4 regions of the Diaphorobacter ruginosibacter genome follow, and region 2 is predicted to be linked to each of the others. Evidence: riboswitches for the same ligand, from Rfam matches in the RefSeq annotation. Region 2 holds a riboswitch; each other region holds the start of a gene.
What was found. A riboswitch is a leader RNA that binds a small molecule or an ion and turns the genes downstream of it on or off. The one in region 2 is predicted to bind cobalamin.
Positions count from the first base shown of each region.

Region 1: another riboswitch for cobalamin. It lies ahead of cobW (cobalamin biosynthesis protein CobW); the one in region 2 lies ahead of H9K76_RS15945 (TonB-dependent receptor domain-containing protein).
Region 3: another riboswitch for cobalamin. It lies ahead of H9K76_RS11675 (TonB-dependent receptor); the one in region 2 lies ahead of H9K76_RS15945 (TonB-dependent receptor domain-containing protein).
Region 4: another riboswitch for cobalamin. It lies ahead of H9K76_RS08485 (ABC transporter substrate-binding protein); the one in region 2 lies ahead of H9K76_RS15945 (TonB-dependent receptor domain-containing protein).

Region 1 covers NZ_CP060714.1:1,841,523-1,844,723, reverse strand. The annotation lists gene cobN (cobaltochelatase subunit CobN) at 1-420, opposite strand, end outside; gene cobW (cobalamin biosynthesis protein CobW) at 451-1,500, opposite strand; cobalamin riboswitch at 1,872-2,161, opposite strand; gene H9K76_RS08460 (TetR/AcrR family transcriptional regulator) at 2,255-2,878, opposite strand; gene H9K76_RS08455 (arabinose transporter) at 2,969-3,201, shown strand, end outside.
Region 2 covers NZ_CP060714.1:3,508,088-3,511,288, reverse strand. The annotation lists gene H9K76_RS15960 (sulfite exporter TauE/SafE family protein) at 1-400, shown strand, start outside; RNA gene ssrS (6S RNA) at 450-629, opposite strand; gene H9K76_RS15955 (cell division protein ZapA) at 717-1,100, opposite strand; gene H9K76_RS15950 (DUF904 domain-containing protein) at 1,097-1,321, opposite strand; cobalamin riboswitch at 1,356-1,621, shown strand; gene H9K76_RS15945 (TonB-dependent receptor domain-containing protein) at 1,737-3,201, shown strand, end outside.
Region 3 covers NZ_CP060714.1:2,594,153-2,597,353, forward strand. The annotation lists gene H9K76_RS11665 (AraC family transcriptional regulator) at 1-520, opposite strand, end outside; gene H9K76_RS11670 (pyridoxamine 5'-phosphate oxidase family protein) at 617-1,303, shown strand; cobalamin riboswitch at 1,409-1,652, shown strand; gene H9K76_RS11675 (TonB-dependent receptor) at 1,804-3,201, shown strand, end outside.
Region 4 covers NZ_CP060714.1:1,849,257-1,852,457, forward strand. The annotation lists gene H9K76_RS08475 (magnesium chelatase ATPase subunit I) at 1-116, shown strand, start outside; gene H9K76_RS08480 (vWA domain-containing protein) at 152-784, shown strand; gene H9K76_RS08485 (ABC transporter substrate-binding protein) at 774-1,637, opposite strand; cobalamin riboswitch at 1,794-1,984, opposite strand; gene H9K76_RS08490 (helix-turn-helix transcriptional regulator) at 2,023-3,189, opposite strand.

The sequences.
Region 1 (3,201 bases), 1.7 Mb from region 2:
GCGGCAGATGGGCAGCGGCAGGGTGCTGTGCTCCAGCAGCCGCAGGTCTTCCTGCAGGTCGCCCGAGAACATCGCCAGATGCTGGCCGCGCTCGCGCGCAAGCGCCGCGATCTGCTGCACGCCATAGGGCCACGCGGATTCCGAACCGAGGTGATCCACCACCACCACGCGCGCATGGCGCAGCACCTCGTCCACATAGAGATCGAGGGATGCGCTCTGCCGCAGGTGCAGCAGGTTGGCCAGGCGCACCTGGGGAAACTCCGGTGACTCCTGCGCCATGCGGGCACAGGCCTGTGCGAGCAAGGCCAGCGTGGTGTCCGCGGAGCTGAGGATCACGATGTCCGCCGGCGTCTGGTCCAATCGCGTGACAACGCTTTCGTCCTCTACGAATCCTCCCGGGCGGGTACTGAGCAAATGCATGGACTGTTCCTGCTTGTCTGGAAGGCCGACTCAGGCCTCGACGCCGGCAAGGCCCGCGCGCAGCGCCTTCTCGTCCAGGTCCTGGCCGATGAACACGAGGCTGGTGCGGCGCTCTTCACCGGTGCGCCACGCGCGGTCGAAGTGCGAGTCGAGCCGGCGGCCCACGCCCTGCAGCAACCACCGCATCGGCTTGCCCGGAATGTCGGCAAAGCCCTTCACGCGCAGGATGTTGTGCTCGCCCACCAGGCGGTTGACGGCCGCCAGCAGGCGATCGCGGTCCACGGGAGGCAGGTCGACCACGAAGGAGTCGAACTCGTCATGGTCGTGGTCTTCCTCGTGGTCGTGGTGGCTGGTGCGCTGGTCGATCGTGGCCTCGGCCGCCTTGCCCAGGCCCAGCAGCACATCGAGCGGCAGTCGGCCATGGTCCGCATGCACGATCTTCACCTGTGGCGACAGTTCCTCGCGCACCAGCGCCTGCACCCGGGCCAGGGCCTGCTCGTCCACGCCATCCACCTTGTTGAGCACCACCAGGTCGGCCGCGCTCAACTGGTCCTCGAAGAGCTCGTGCAGCGGCGATTCATGATCCAGGTTCGGATCCGCGCGGCGCTGCTCGTCCACGGCCTCGGGGTGGGCCGCAAACTGACCGGCAGCGGCGGCGGGCGTATCGACCACGGTCACGACGGCATCCACCGTGAAGACGCTCGCAATCTCGGGCCACTGGAATGCCTGCACCAGGGGCTTGGGCAGGGCCAGGCCCGAGGTTTCGATGAGGATGGCGTCGAGCTGGCCGCGCCGTTCGGCGAGCTGCTTCATCACGGGGAAGAATTCCTCCTGCACGGTGCAGCACATGCAGCCGTTGGCCAGTTCGTAGAGCGCGCCCTCCACCGGCGCCCCGCTCTCGTCGCAACCGATGCCGCAGCCCTGCAGGATTTCCCCGTCGATGCCCAGCTCGCCAAACTCGTTGACGATGACGGCGATGCGCCGGCCGTCGGCGTTATCCAGGATGTGGCGCAGCAGCGTGGTCTTGCCGCTGCCGAGAAAGCCGGTGACGATGGTTGCGGGGATCTTGGCGGTGTTCATGCGATGCGCTCCAGGATGGAGAAGGTTCCGAGAGGACCGATCGCCCAGCACCCCGGCGACCGGCGCGTATGCATGGCAGAAAGCGGGAGGCATGCGGCGCGCAGCGAATCCTGCGCGCCTCGACGAACATGCGCGGGCGCCGTGCCTGCGTTCATGTGCGCCTCCCGGATCCCGCCTCGCCCACCCGCGAAGCCGTCGGAGTCATCGAACGATGAGTCATCAATACACACCGCAGGCGCGCCGTTCCGGGAAAAGGCCTTGAAGACAAGCATCACGGTGGCACAGGCGTCATGCCGAGCAGGGATGACGGTGGCCAACCGGACCGCATGCGCAGGCCCGCCCGGACACGCACTCTCCCGCGGCGTCCGAAGCGAAGCAAAGGCCGGTATCCGGGCTCGCAAGACGCCGGGCATGTCTGCTACCGGCCCGGTTCCGCGCCTTCCCACGTCTTGTCAGAGGTTGACGACGCAGTGACCACGAGCCCGCGCGGCATGGTTTCCATGCTTCGCGCGGCCCATTCGGGAACCTTGGCTTGCTTACCGTTGCGGGGGCAGCGCAGGCCTTGCGAGGCGCCATGCGGCGTCGCTCACCTGCTTCCCGTTGAACCCGATTGAATGCGCATGCAGGGCATGCTGGCAGTCGTTCAGGCACCTTTGCATCGGCGCGGGTCAGGCGCGGAACATGCCGCGATCCAACCCGCCCGGGCATTATCGTGCAATTCTCCCGTGGCGCGAGAAAGCCGGACGCCCCTCGCCTACCTTGGCGGTCCGCCGCACAGGTAGCGGACCAGCATCTCCACGATCGCCTCCTCCACCTTCTCGATCGGGTGCGGTGCGCCCGGAGGAATCACCGCGGCATGGATCAGCGACTCCATGGTCTGCAGCGCAACCCAGGCCGCCAGCCCCAGGTCCTGCTGCGTCACTTCGTGCCGATGCTCCTCCAGCAGCCGTTGGATGCGGTGGTGAATGCTCTGGTCCGCCTGGCTCTGGTCCGATGGTGCATCGAAGAACGGAAACTCCTTCTCCAGCACCTGGTGCAACTGGGGCGCGACCCGGTGCGCGGCCAGCCACGCGTGGACGATGGCGGCCAGCTGGCCCCGCAGGTCCAGCGACGACGCGCTCGCGAGGACAGTCTCCATCGCGGCATGCATCTCGACCGCATGCCGCTCGTGCAGCGCCGTGATCAGCGAGTCCTTGTTGGGGAAGTACTGGTACACGGAGCCGACGCTGACGCCCGCGCGCTCGGCCACTAGGTTGGTGTTGGTGGCGGCGTAGCCGCGCTCGCTCAAAACGCGAGCCGTGGCTTCCAGAATGGCATCGACCAGGGCCCTGGATCGGCTCTGGCGAGGGATGCGTCGTGGCTGGGGCAGTGCTGTCATGGGTCCGTCCTAACGCGAGTTTTCAACGTGAGCAATGACTCATATTATTCCAAATATCGAGCAAATGCTCATGTTTGGAGTGATGGATTCATGTCTTCCCGTTCTCGTACGACCACCACGGCCGCAGCGCCTCCGCCGCCCGCCGTCAACGTCTTTCTCAAGCTGCTGCCCATCACGCTGGCAGTGTTCATCGGTTTCCTCACCATCGGCCTGCCACTGCCGGTTCTTCCGCTGCATGTGCATGACGGACTGGGCATGAGCACGCTGGTGGTCGGCATCGTCATCGGTACACAGTTCGCCGCTGCCCTGCTGTCCCGTGCATG
Region 2 (3,201 bases):
GCTGGTCATGCGGCTGCAGGCTCCCGCCTGGATGGAGCGCGCGGGACGTGGCGTGTGGTCGCGCGTGAAGTCGGCGGTGGACAGGCCGGGCGGTGTGTTGGCCGTGGGTTGCGGCTGGGCGCTGATGCCGTGTGGTTTTCTCTACTCGGCCGCGATGCTGGCGGCCTTGAGCGGCGGCCCGCTGGCGGGCGCCCTGGCCATGTCCATGTTTGCGCTGGCAAGCGGACTATGGCTGTGGACGGGGCACTGGGGCTGGCTGCATTTTCGCGAACGCCTCACAACGCCCCGCATGGCCGCATGGGGCGTGCGCCTCAGCGGCATCGTGCTGGTGGCATTGGGTGCCACGGCGTTGTGGTGGGGGGTGGTGCACCAGCAGCAGGCGCCGTGGTGCGTGACATGATCGCCAAGCGTATGCCCGCCGTGGGCGTCGGGGCGATCAGGGGGAATTCAAGGTGTCTGCAAGTGCCACCGGATCGTCATCCTGAACCGGGGGTTCAGGTGGGCAAGAGCAACCTGACGTTGGGTTCATCTGACGCGAGACGATCACGCTCATCAGGTGATGTATCAAGCCCGTGCTCAGTGAGCATTGGTTCAAGGAAATATAAAACCCGGCAACACCGCAGACGAGCCTATTGTAATTGCGCCACGGGCGCCCTCGTGGCCGACGAGGGCATTTCATGCCGCCGGGTGGCGTATCTTCGCGAGACTGTGAATCGTCAGAACAGGCGGCCGTCCTCGCCGAGGGCGGAATCCAGTCGCTCCAGCAGATGGGCCATGCGTTCGTCGCTTTCCGGCGAAGAGGCCTGGGGCTGCTGGGCCTGGGCCGGATGTGCGACCATGCCGTTGCTCGCGGCCTCGGCCTGTTCTTGCTCCCTGGCCCTGGAAGCCGAAGCCGCAGCCTCGTGATCGGATATCTCGAAGGCCATGTTCAGCGCGGCCAGCACAGCGATGCGTTCGCGTGCGCGCACCTTGCCGGCATCGCGGATGCGCGTCATCGCCGCATCCACCCGTTCGACGGCTTCCAGCATGCGCGGTTCGTGGCCTTCGGGACAGCTCAGCAGATAGCTCTGCTGCATGATCTGGACCTCGATCTGCTTCATGAGGCGTCGTCTTTCGTATCCGGAATGTCGGGAAGCCGCTCCAGCAGCGAGTCCATGCGGTGGCGAACTGTCTGCAGGCGGGATTTGAGGGAGTCGCGCTCTTGCGTCAGAGTCAGAACCTGCTGGGACAGCAGTGCGTTGGTGCGCTGCAGTTCAGCATAGCGAACCAACAGGCGCTCGACGCGCTCGGCGATCTGGTCTTGGGAGGATGGTGGAGCCATACAACACCTATTGTACGGATCGCTGCACAAACAATCGTAAAATTACGTCGTTGGTGCTCGCAGCGTGGTTCACACGCTGCAGTTCAACGGGAAGCAGGGAGGGGTCTCCGCCATGGAAAAACCCTCAGCCTGCGCTGCCCCCGCAACGGTCAGCGGACGAATTCCTTCAGGCGCCCCGCCGGGCGCCCCGGGGATTCCCTCTTTGCCATCACAGCCACTGTGTGCCTTGAACAAGCATGCGGGAAGGCGGTCAAGGAGTGCGCCGCCAGCCCGGATACCGGCCAACACGGTGGTTCTGGATGCGACGAGAGCATCCTGCCGGAAAAGTCCGGCAGGCGTCTTCGCGCGTCCGGGCTGTGATGCCCATGTGCCGACGGGGAGGTCGGACGCGGCGACTTCTTTCTTTTTGTCCACGATGACAACTCAATCTGTTGTGCTGGCCCGTGCTGCGGTGCTGCCCTTGGCGCTGGCCGCTGCGTTCCCCTCGTTTTCCCAGACGCTGCTCGCTCAGGCTGCCACCGAGTCCACCTTGCGCGAAACCGTGGTGACCGCCACGCGCGTGGAGCAACCCCTGTCCGACCTGGTCGCCGACGTGTCGATCATCGACTCCGAGACCATCCGCAACAGCGGTGCCGTGGGCGTCGTGGACGTTCTGGCGCGCGTTCCGGGCATCCAGTTCACGCGCAATGGCGGGCCGGGCAACACCAGCAGCGTCTATGTGCGCGGCGGCGAGAACCGGTTCACCGCCGTATACCTTGACGGCGTGCGCATCGACTCGCAGTCGACCGGAGGCGTGGTGTGGGAGCAGCTTCCGCTTTCGCAGATTGACCGCATCGAGGTGCTGCGCGGCCCTGCCGCGGCGGTCTATGGCTCGGACGCCGTGTCGGGCGTGATCCAGCTGTTCACCAAGAAGGGCGAGGGCAAGCCAGCCCCCTACGTCGGCGTGGGCGTGGGCTCGCGCGGCACGCGCACGGCCGAGGCCGGCGTGAGCGGCAGCTCTGGTGCCATCGACTACTCGGTCGGCGTAGCGCATGAGGGCAGCGACGGCTTCAATATCCGGCCCGCGGCAACGTTCAACCCGGACGACGACGGCTACAAGCGCAATTCCGGCAATGCCCGCGTGGGCTGGACGTTCGCGCCCGGCCAGCGCCTGCAGGCCTCGGTGCTGGCCAGCAATCTGAATTCGCAGTATGACGCCGGACTCAAGGCCGACGACCGCAACCACCATCAACTGCGTACCGCCGATCTGCTGTGGGATGCCAAGTGGAACGACAGCTACAGCACGCGACTGCAGGTCAACCAGTCGAATTCGAAGTACAGCACCACGCCCAACTTCTACATGACCGAGACGACGGTGCGCAGCTATCTGTTCCAGAACGAGTACCGGCTGGGCGTACACCGCTTCACGGCATCGCTGGAGCGTCGCGAGGACGAGCTGCACAACCCTGCCACGGAGTTTGTCGGCGATCTCAAGCGCGAACGTTCGCAGAACGCCCTTGCGCTGGGCTATGGCATGAATTCCGGGGCACACACGCTGCAGGCCAATCTGCGCCGCGACAACGACAGCGAGTTCGGGGGCAAGAGCACCGGCAGCCTGTCCTACGGCTATGCGATCAACAACGAATGGCGCGTGACGGCCGCGGGCGGCACCTCCTTCCGCGCGCCCACGCTGTACCAGCGCTTCAGCGAGTACGGTGACGCATCGCTCAACCCGGAAACCGGTCGCAATGTCGAGATCGGCACGCGCTGGACGCGTGGCTCGAGCAGCGCGGGCATCGTGGCCTACCGCAACCGCGTGCGCAACCTGATCGTCTATGGTGCTCCGGGCACCTGTCCGTCGGCATTCGGCTGCTACCAGAGCGTGGGGCGCGCGGAGTACG
Region 3 (3,201 bases), 910 kb from region 2:
GGTTGGCCATCAGCGCCCGGGCAATGCGCTGGAGACGGGCGTCCCGGGGAAACGGCAAGCCGAACTCCTCCACAGGCAGGCCACGTATTTCATCGAGGACCACGGCACAGATGTGCAGTTGCGCCTCGCTGGGTGACACGGCGGCCTCCGGCGTCAGGCTCGCCAGCCGCAGCACGGCTTCGCGCAGCAGCCCCGACACGCGGATGGTGCACGGCTGCTTGGGCAGGCTGGCACAGGCGGCCTCGGCGATATAGGCGCTCCAGCCATGGTACGGGCCATACGATCGCCCCGAATGCGCGTGGTGCGGCGGAATCCAGACGGCATGGATGGCCGGAACGATCCAGACACCTTCATCCAGATGAACGGAGATCAAGCCCTTGATCGAGCCGAACAGCTGGCCGCGCGCATGCCGGTGCGTCTCGGAAGACAGCTCCTGTTCCAGCACGCGAGTGGCCGCCATGACGCTGGGGCCGTCGGCGGAATCCATGTAGGCCCCCAGTACGTGCATCAGGTCGGGCATGGCGGATTTGAGATATTCATTGGCTGAAAAATTCTACATCCGCCAGATCCGCGAGGCTTACGCTCGGGGCGTACTGACCTCCGACAAGATTTTTCCATGCCCTCTTCCAACGACTCCAACAACTCGAACAACTCCTCGCACCCGGCGACGCGCCCGATACCCGACCCGAACCTCGTCGACCTGGACGCCCTGTACGCGCCACCGACACTGCGGATTCAGCAGGGTGTGCTCCCACGCCTCGCAGACTTCCACAAGGCCTATCTCGCCCAGGCGACCTTCTTCTGTCTTGCTACCGGGGATGCCAGCGGCCTGGATGCCTCCCCTCGTGGCGGCCCTGCCGGCTTTGTGCATGTCCTGGACGAGCAGACCATCGCCTTCGCGGACTGGCCCGGCAACAACCGCATCGCATCGCTGCGCAACCTGCAGCAGGACGACCGCCTGGCGATGCTGTTTCTTTTCCCGGGTCTCGACGTGTTCATGCGCATCAATGGTCGCGGCCGGATCTCCACCGACAGGGATCTGCTGAACGAACTGCACGAAGGCACCAAGGTGCCCAAGACCGCCACCGTGGTCCGCATCGATGAAGTGCTGTACCACTGCGGCCGCGCCATTCACCGCGCGGGGCTGTGGAACAGCGAAGGCCATCCGGACCGCCACCAGCTTCCGACAGTGGGACAGGTCATGGCAGGCATCGCCCGCCTGCGGGGCGACTCGCTGGCTCCCGAGCAGGTCACGCAGGCGGATGAGCACTACGCGCACGTTGTGCGGCAGGAGCTTTACTAGAACCGGAGGCCGGCTCCTGCCGTGCTGGCCGGGCCCAAGCGATCGCTACGATATACTTTGTAGCGAATTGACGGTGGATTGTCGGCACGCTCGTTGACAGGCCGCCTTCAATTTCATGCAACAGGTGCCCGGATTGAAGTCCGGGTTAAACGGGAACAGGGTGCAAAGCCCTGGCTGCCCCCGCAACGGTAAGCAGATCAAACCGACTCAAGGCTCTTGCAGTGCAGGAGCCAGCCACTGGTGCTCTACGTGGCCTCTCACGAGGTGTGCGGCAGCACTGGGAAGGCGAGCGGCAGGCTTCTCCAAGCCATCTGTCAGCCCGGATACCGGCCTGTTGAGCGCTGTGCGGCAGAGTTCCATCCTCTCCCGCCAGCATCTGCAACGACCGTCTGCGGGGAGCAGCGTGACGGCAACAAGCCAGTGACAGTCCCGGCCAACGGTCGGCCCGATGTCCCGGCATGATCTCGTCACCAGCAGGCAGGCGGCCAGCACCACTGACGATGATGAACCATTTCACCTTGCCCGCCGTACTGATCGGCCTGGCACCCGCCGCTCTGGCCATGGCCGCAGAGCCCACCCCCGAACCCACGCAGGCGAGCCCGTCGCGTGCCGAAGCCCCGGCACAATTGCCGACCGTCCATGTGACGGACTCCGCCGAAGACCGCCCGGGCCTGTCGAAGGCCACCGTTTCAGGCAGCCGCACCGGCCTTGCCACGCTCGATCTGCCGGCAAGCCTGGATTCCGTGGATGAACAGACCTGGCAGGAACGCGGGGACAGCCGCATGGCCGACATCATTGGCCGCACGGTCGGCATGACGCCGCTGTCCGCCACCAGCTACAACAGCCTGTCTTTCAGCACACGAGGCTTCACGGGCACCAACTCCGTGGGGATTGCCGAGGATGGAATACGCCTGGGCGTGGCCTCCACCACCACGCCGTATCCGGCCAACAGCTGGGGCTATGAACGCGTGGAAGTGCTGCGCGGACCGGCCTCCATCGTCTATGGAACCGGTACCACGGGCGCCACCGCCAATGTCGTGCGCAAGCAGCCCACGCGCGAGACAGTGCGCGAGGTGCTGCTCGGCACGGGCTCCCACGGCACGGCCAAGCTGGGACTGGGCATGGGTGGCGCATTGAGCGACACCCTGACCTACCGCTTGGATGCCTATGGCCACCGCACCGATGGCGAGCATGACATGGCCCGGGCCAGTGGCGGCAAGCTGATGAGCACGCTGCGCTGGCAGCCCACGTCGGCACTGCGCCTGGAGTTGCTGGCCGACGTGAGCGACGAGAAGCCCGCGCGCTACTTTGGCACGCCCACAGTCAACGGACGCATCGTTCCCGAACTGCTGGGGCGCAACTTCAACACCGACGACAGCGATATCCGCATCAAGGACCGGCGCGTGCGCGGCCGCATGCTGTACGAGGTCAACGACTGGTTGAGCCTGAGCAACGAGCTCTATCATTTCAAGGCGGACCGCTATTGGCGCAACATCGAGGCCTACCGCTACGACCCTGCGGCACAGACCATCAGCCGTGGGGACTACCTGGAGCTCTCCCACGATCTGGAGCAGACCGGCAACCGCCTGGAATCCAGGATCAAGGCCGGAGCCCATCAGCTGGCGGTGGGCTGGGAGGCCAACCGCGCGCGGTTCCGCTACGCAGGAAACTCGGACAGCCGCACGGTCACGCGCCCCATTGGCGACACAGGCATCGTGCCCTGGGACAGCCCAAGCGCCATGGTGCCCCGCTTTACGACCGAAGCCACCACGCACGACTTCTATGCCGAAGACGCCTGGACGCTCAGCGACCGCTGGCTGCTGCTGGCGGGGTTGCGCCGCGACCTGACGGACTTCAGCCGCAACGACCTGATCGGCAGCGGTTCATTCGACAAGACC
Region 4 (3,201 bases), 1.7 Mb from region 2:
CTTCGGGAGACTGGGGCTACATGCCGCCCGAGGCGGTGGCGCTGGAGCGGCTGGGCAGCAACCATGCCTTCATGCCGCTGCGCAGCACGGGAGCCGATGCATCAAAAAAAGCCTGAGCCTTCGCCCCCGGAATGCCCTGGCCACCCTGTCGGTGCGGGCACGCGGCGCGGCGGAGGCTCGATCGGATGAACGGGGCGCGGATGCACGGCATGCGCAGACGGGCGGGCTGGACTGGCCGCGGACGCTCATGGCGCGCGGAGGCGAGGCGCTGGCTGCCGAACACCTGCGGCGCAGGCCGCTGCAGCCGCGTGCGGTGCGCCTGCATTGCATGGTGCTTGACTGCTCGGCCTCCATGGTCACGAGCGGTGCGCTCGCACGGGCCAAGGGCGTCCTGCTGGGCTTGCTGGAGGAGGCCTACCAGCGCCGCGAACAGGTGGCGTTGATCTGCTTTGGTGGCGCAGGCGTCGAGCTGCGCCTGCCGCCGTCGCGCGCCGCGCATTGGAACGAGGAGTGGGTGGCGCCCATCGGCGGCGGCGGCGGTACCCCGCTTGTGCAGGCACTCGGGGCCGCGGATGGCCTGCTGCGCATGCAGGCCCTCAGATTGGCAGCCTTGCAGGGCTGGCTCTGGCTGATGACCGACGCGAGAACCCGCGAACGGCCCGCGCGTCCGGCGTATGCCGATGAAATCCGGATCCTGGACTTCGAGTCCTCGCGTGCGCCCCTGCGGCGCGCGCAGCAGCTTGCGCAGGACTGGCGCGCGCACTACCAGCCCGTCAGCGCATGAGGGCGGGGCCGGCGGCGCGCTGGTCGATTTCGAGCAGGCAGTTCAGGATCTCCTGCGCGGCCTCATCGATGCGAGGCCCGGGGCGCGCGATCACGTCGAAGCGCTCGGAGGAGATGCGGCAGGCACGGCCCTGTTTCACTGCGGGCATGTAGCTCCAGCCCGGTCGGTCGGCAATGGCCGGCGTGCCATAGGCATTGGTGGAAATCAGCAGGTCGGGGTTGGCGCGCAGCGCAAACTCGGGTCCCAGCTTGGGGAACAGGCCCATGCTGGCGGGCACCACGTTCTTCAGCCCGAGGCGCGAAAGCGTCTCGCCGATGAAGGATGATTCGCTCGCCGCCGCATGCCCGCCATGCACCTCGAAGTAGACGCGCTTGCCTCTCCAATGGGGCGGCACCTTGGCGCGGATCGCTTCCACGCGCTGGTCGATCTTCTTCCAGAGCGCCTCGCCCGTCCCGGGTTTGCCCAGCGCCCGTGCGACGACCTCCATCTGCAGGCGGAGTTCGCCATGGCTGGTCGCATCCACGGGCAGCACGTTCAGGCCCAGCGCCTTCAGGCGGTCGGCGGCCCGGTTGAGGGGCCGCAGCAAGACCAGGTCAGGCTTGAGCGCCATGATCATCTCCACCTGCGCGTCGCTCAGTCCGCCCACGCGCGGCAAGGTCTGCACGGTCTGCGGCCAGTTGGAGTAGCGGTCGATGCCCACGAGTCCGTCGCAGGCATCGAGCGCGCAGACCATTTCGGTGAGGGAGGGCTGCAGCGACACCACGCGCAGCGGCGCAGCCTGCCCGGAGGAGGCGGAAACGGCAGACGCGCAAGCCAGGGTGCCCGCGACGATTCTGTGGAGGTGGATGTTCATGGTCCGTACTGGGAGCGTGCTGGTGATTTCCACGCGAGCGCGGCATCGGGCTCTGAGATCAGCAAGACGCACCGAGGGCCGCACGACGCAGGTAAAAGTGATGGCTCACGCTACTGCCTCGGCAACCCGACCACAAAGAGCCCTCGCTCCATGGCACAGTAACGACTCGCATCGGCAGGTCTCCTGGCTTGCACCGTCTTTGGCGCTGTCCGCCCCTTCCCGCCGACAGGTGTCGGCAGTGGTTCCGGCGGCAGCTCGGTGCTCACAGTTGCGAGGACAGCCACGTATTTGCAACGTGTTCCCTTTTCATTCCTCCGTGGAGGAAATCCCATGCTGGCGCGGATTCTACCGGCTCCCGCGAGCATGGCACGGGATGAAACGGCTTCTATCCGATACCCGCGGGCAGCAAGGGGCGCCGGTCCACGTCGGCCCCTTCGCCATGCCCCGGCGCATAGCCTTGCCGCACCTTCACCAGCAGGTTGTCCCTGCTGGCCACCCCGAGGCGGTTATAGAGCTGTCGCCGGTGGTACACGGCCGTGTTGATGCTGATGCCCATGCGCTGGGCGATCTGGTTTTCGGACAGGCCGCGCGCGAGCCACCAGGCCATCTCATGCTGGCGCAGCGGCAGCTTGAGCGCGCCCAGGGCTGACAGCAGTTGCACGCTGTGGGCCACGCGGCGCGTGACGTGCAGTGCGGCGGCCTGGCGGTCGGGCTGCTGGCCCGTGGCGTCGGCCATGCGGGTGGCGCGCAGCGAGAAGCTACCGTGCACATTGCGTATCTCGAGAGCCGGCAGGGCCATGGCCGGCCAGCCCTTGCGCGCGGGCTCGGCCTGCAGCCGGCGCAGCAATTCCAGCAGCACGGGCGGCATGTCCGCGCCGTGGCGCCAATGCCAGCCGAAGGCCATGCGCATCAGCGCCTCGGCCTCGGGCGAAACCCACAGGGGCCGTCCGCGGGGCGTGACCACCACGATGCCCTGGCCCTGCACCTCGCTGTCCGCCGCATCGCTTTCGCTGACCTGCAGGATGCGGGACAGGTGTCCCTCCAGTTGCGCGAGCGTGGCGGCGTCCTCCTGCGAAAAGAAGGTGCCGTGGCGGTACAGGAACACCATGCCCACCCCGCGGCCTTGCGCCGTGCGCAGCACCAGGGTGAGCCAGTCGGTCACACCGGCAGGGCGCAGCATCTCGTTCCAGTAGTCGCTGCGCAGGAGTTCGCTCCGGGATACGGTGAGTACCTCACCGAGCAGGTGCGGCCCGTGCTCGTGGCGCACCATGCCCGCAAAGTGGCGCGGGCTGCGGCGGAACAACTGGCTCTCGTTGCGCTCCATGCGCGGGTCGAAGTAGTGGGGCAGGTTGGCGATGAGTTCCGGGCTCTGCATGTGCGCATGGAGTTCACCGTGCTCGTCGGGATACAGGTAGCCGCCGGAGTCGAAGCCGATCAGTCCGCGCAGGGCATGCAGCACGGGCTCGATGTGCTCGGGCCCGGTGAAATCCAGGCCCGCCATCTGGTGCAGGCGGGCAAGGGCTTGGCGGGGAGGTGCGAGCGACGTCGACATGGTGCGCATTGT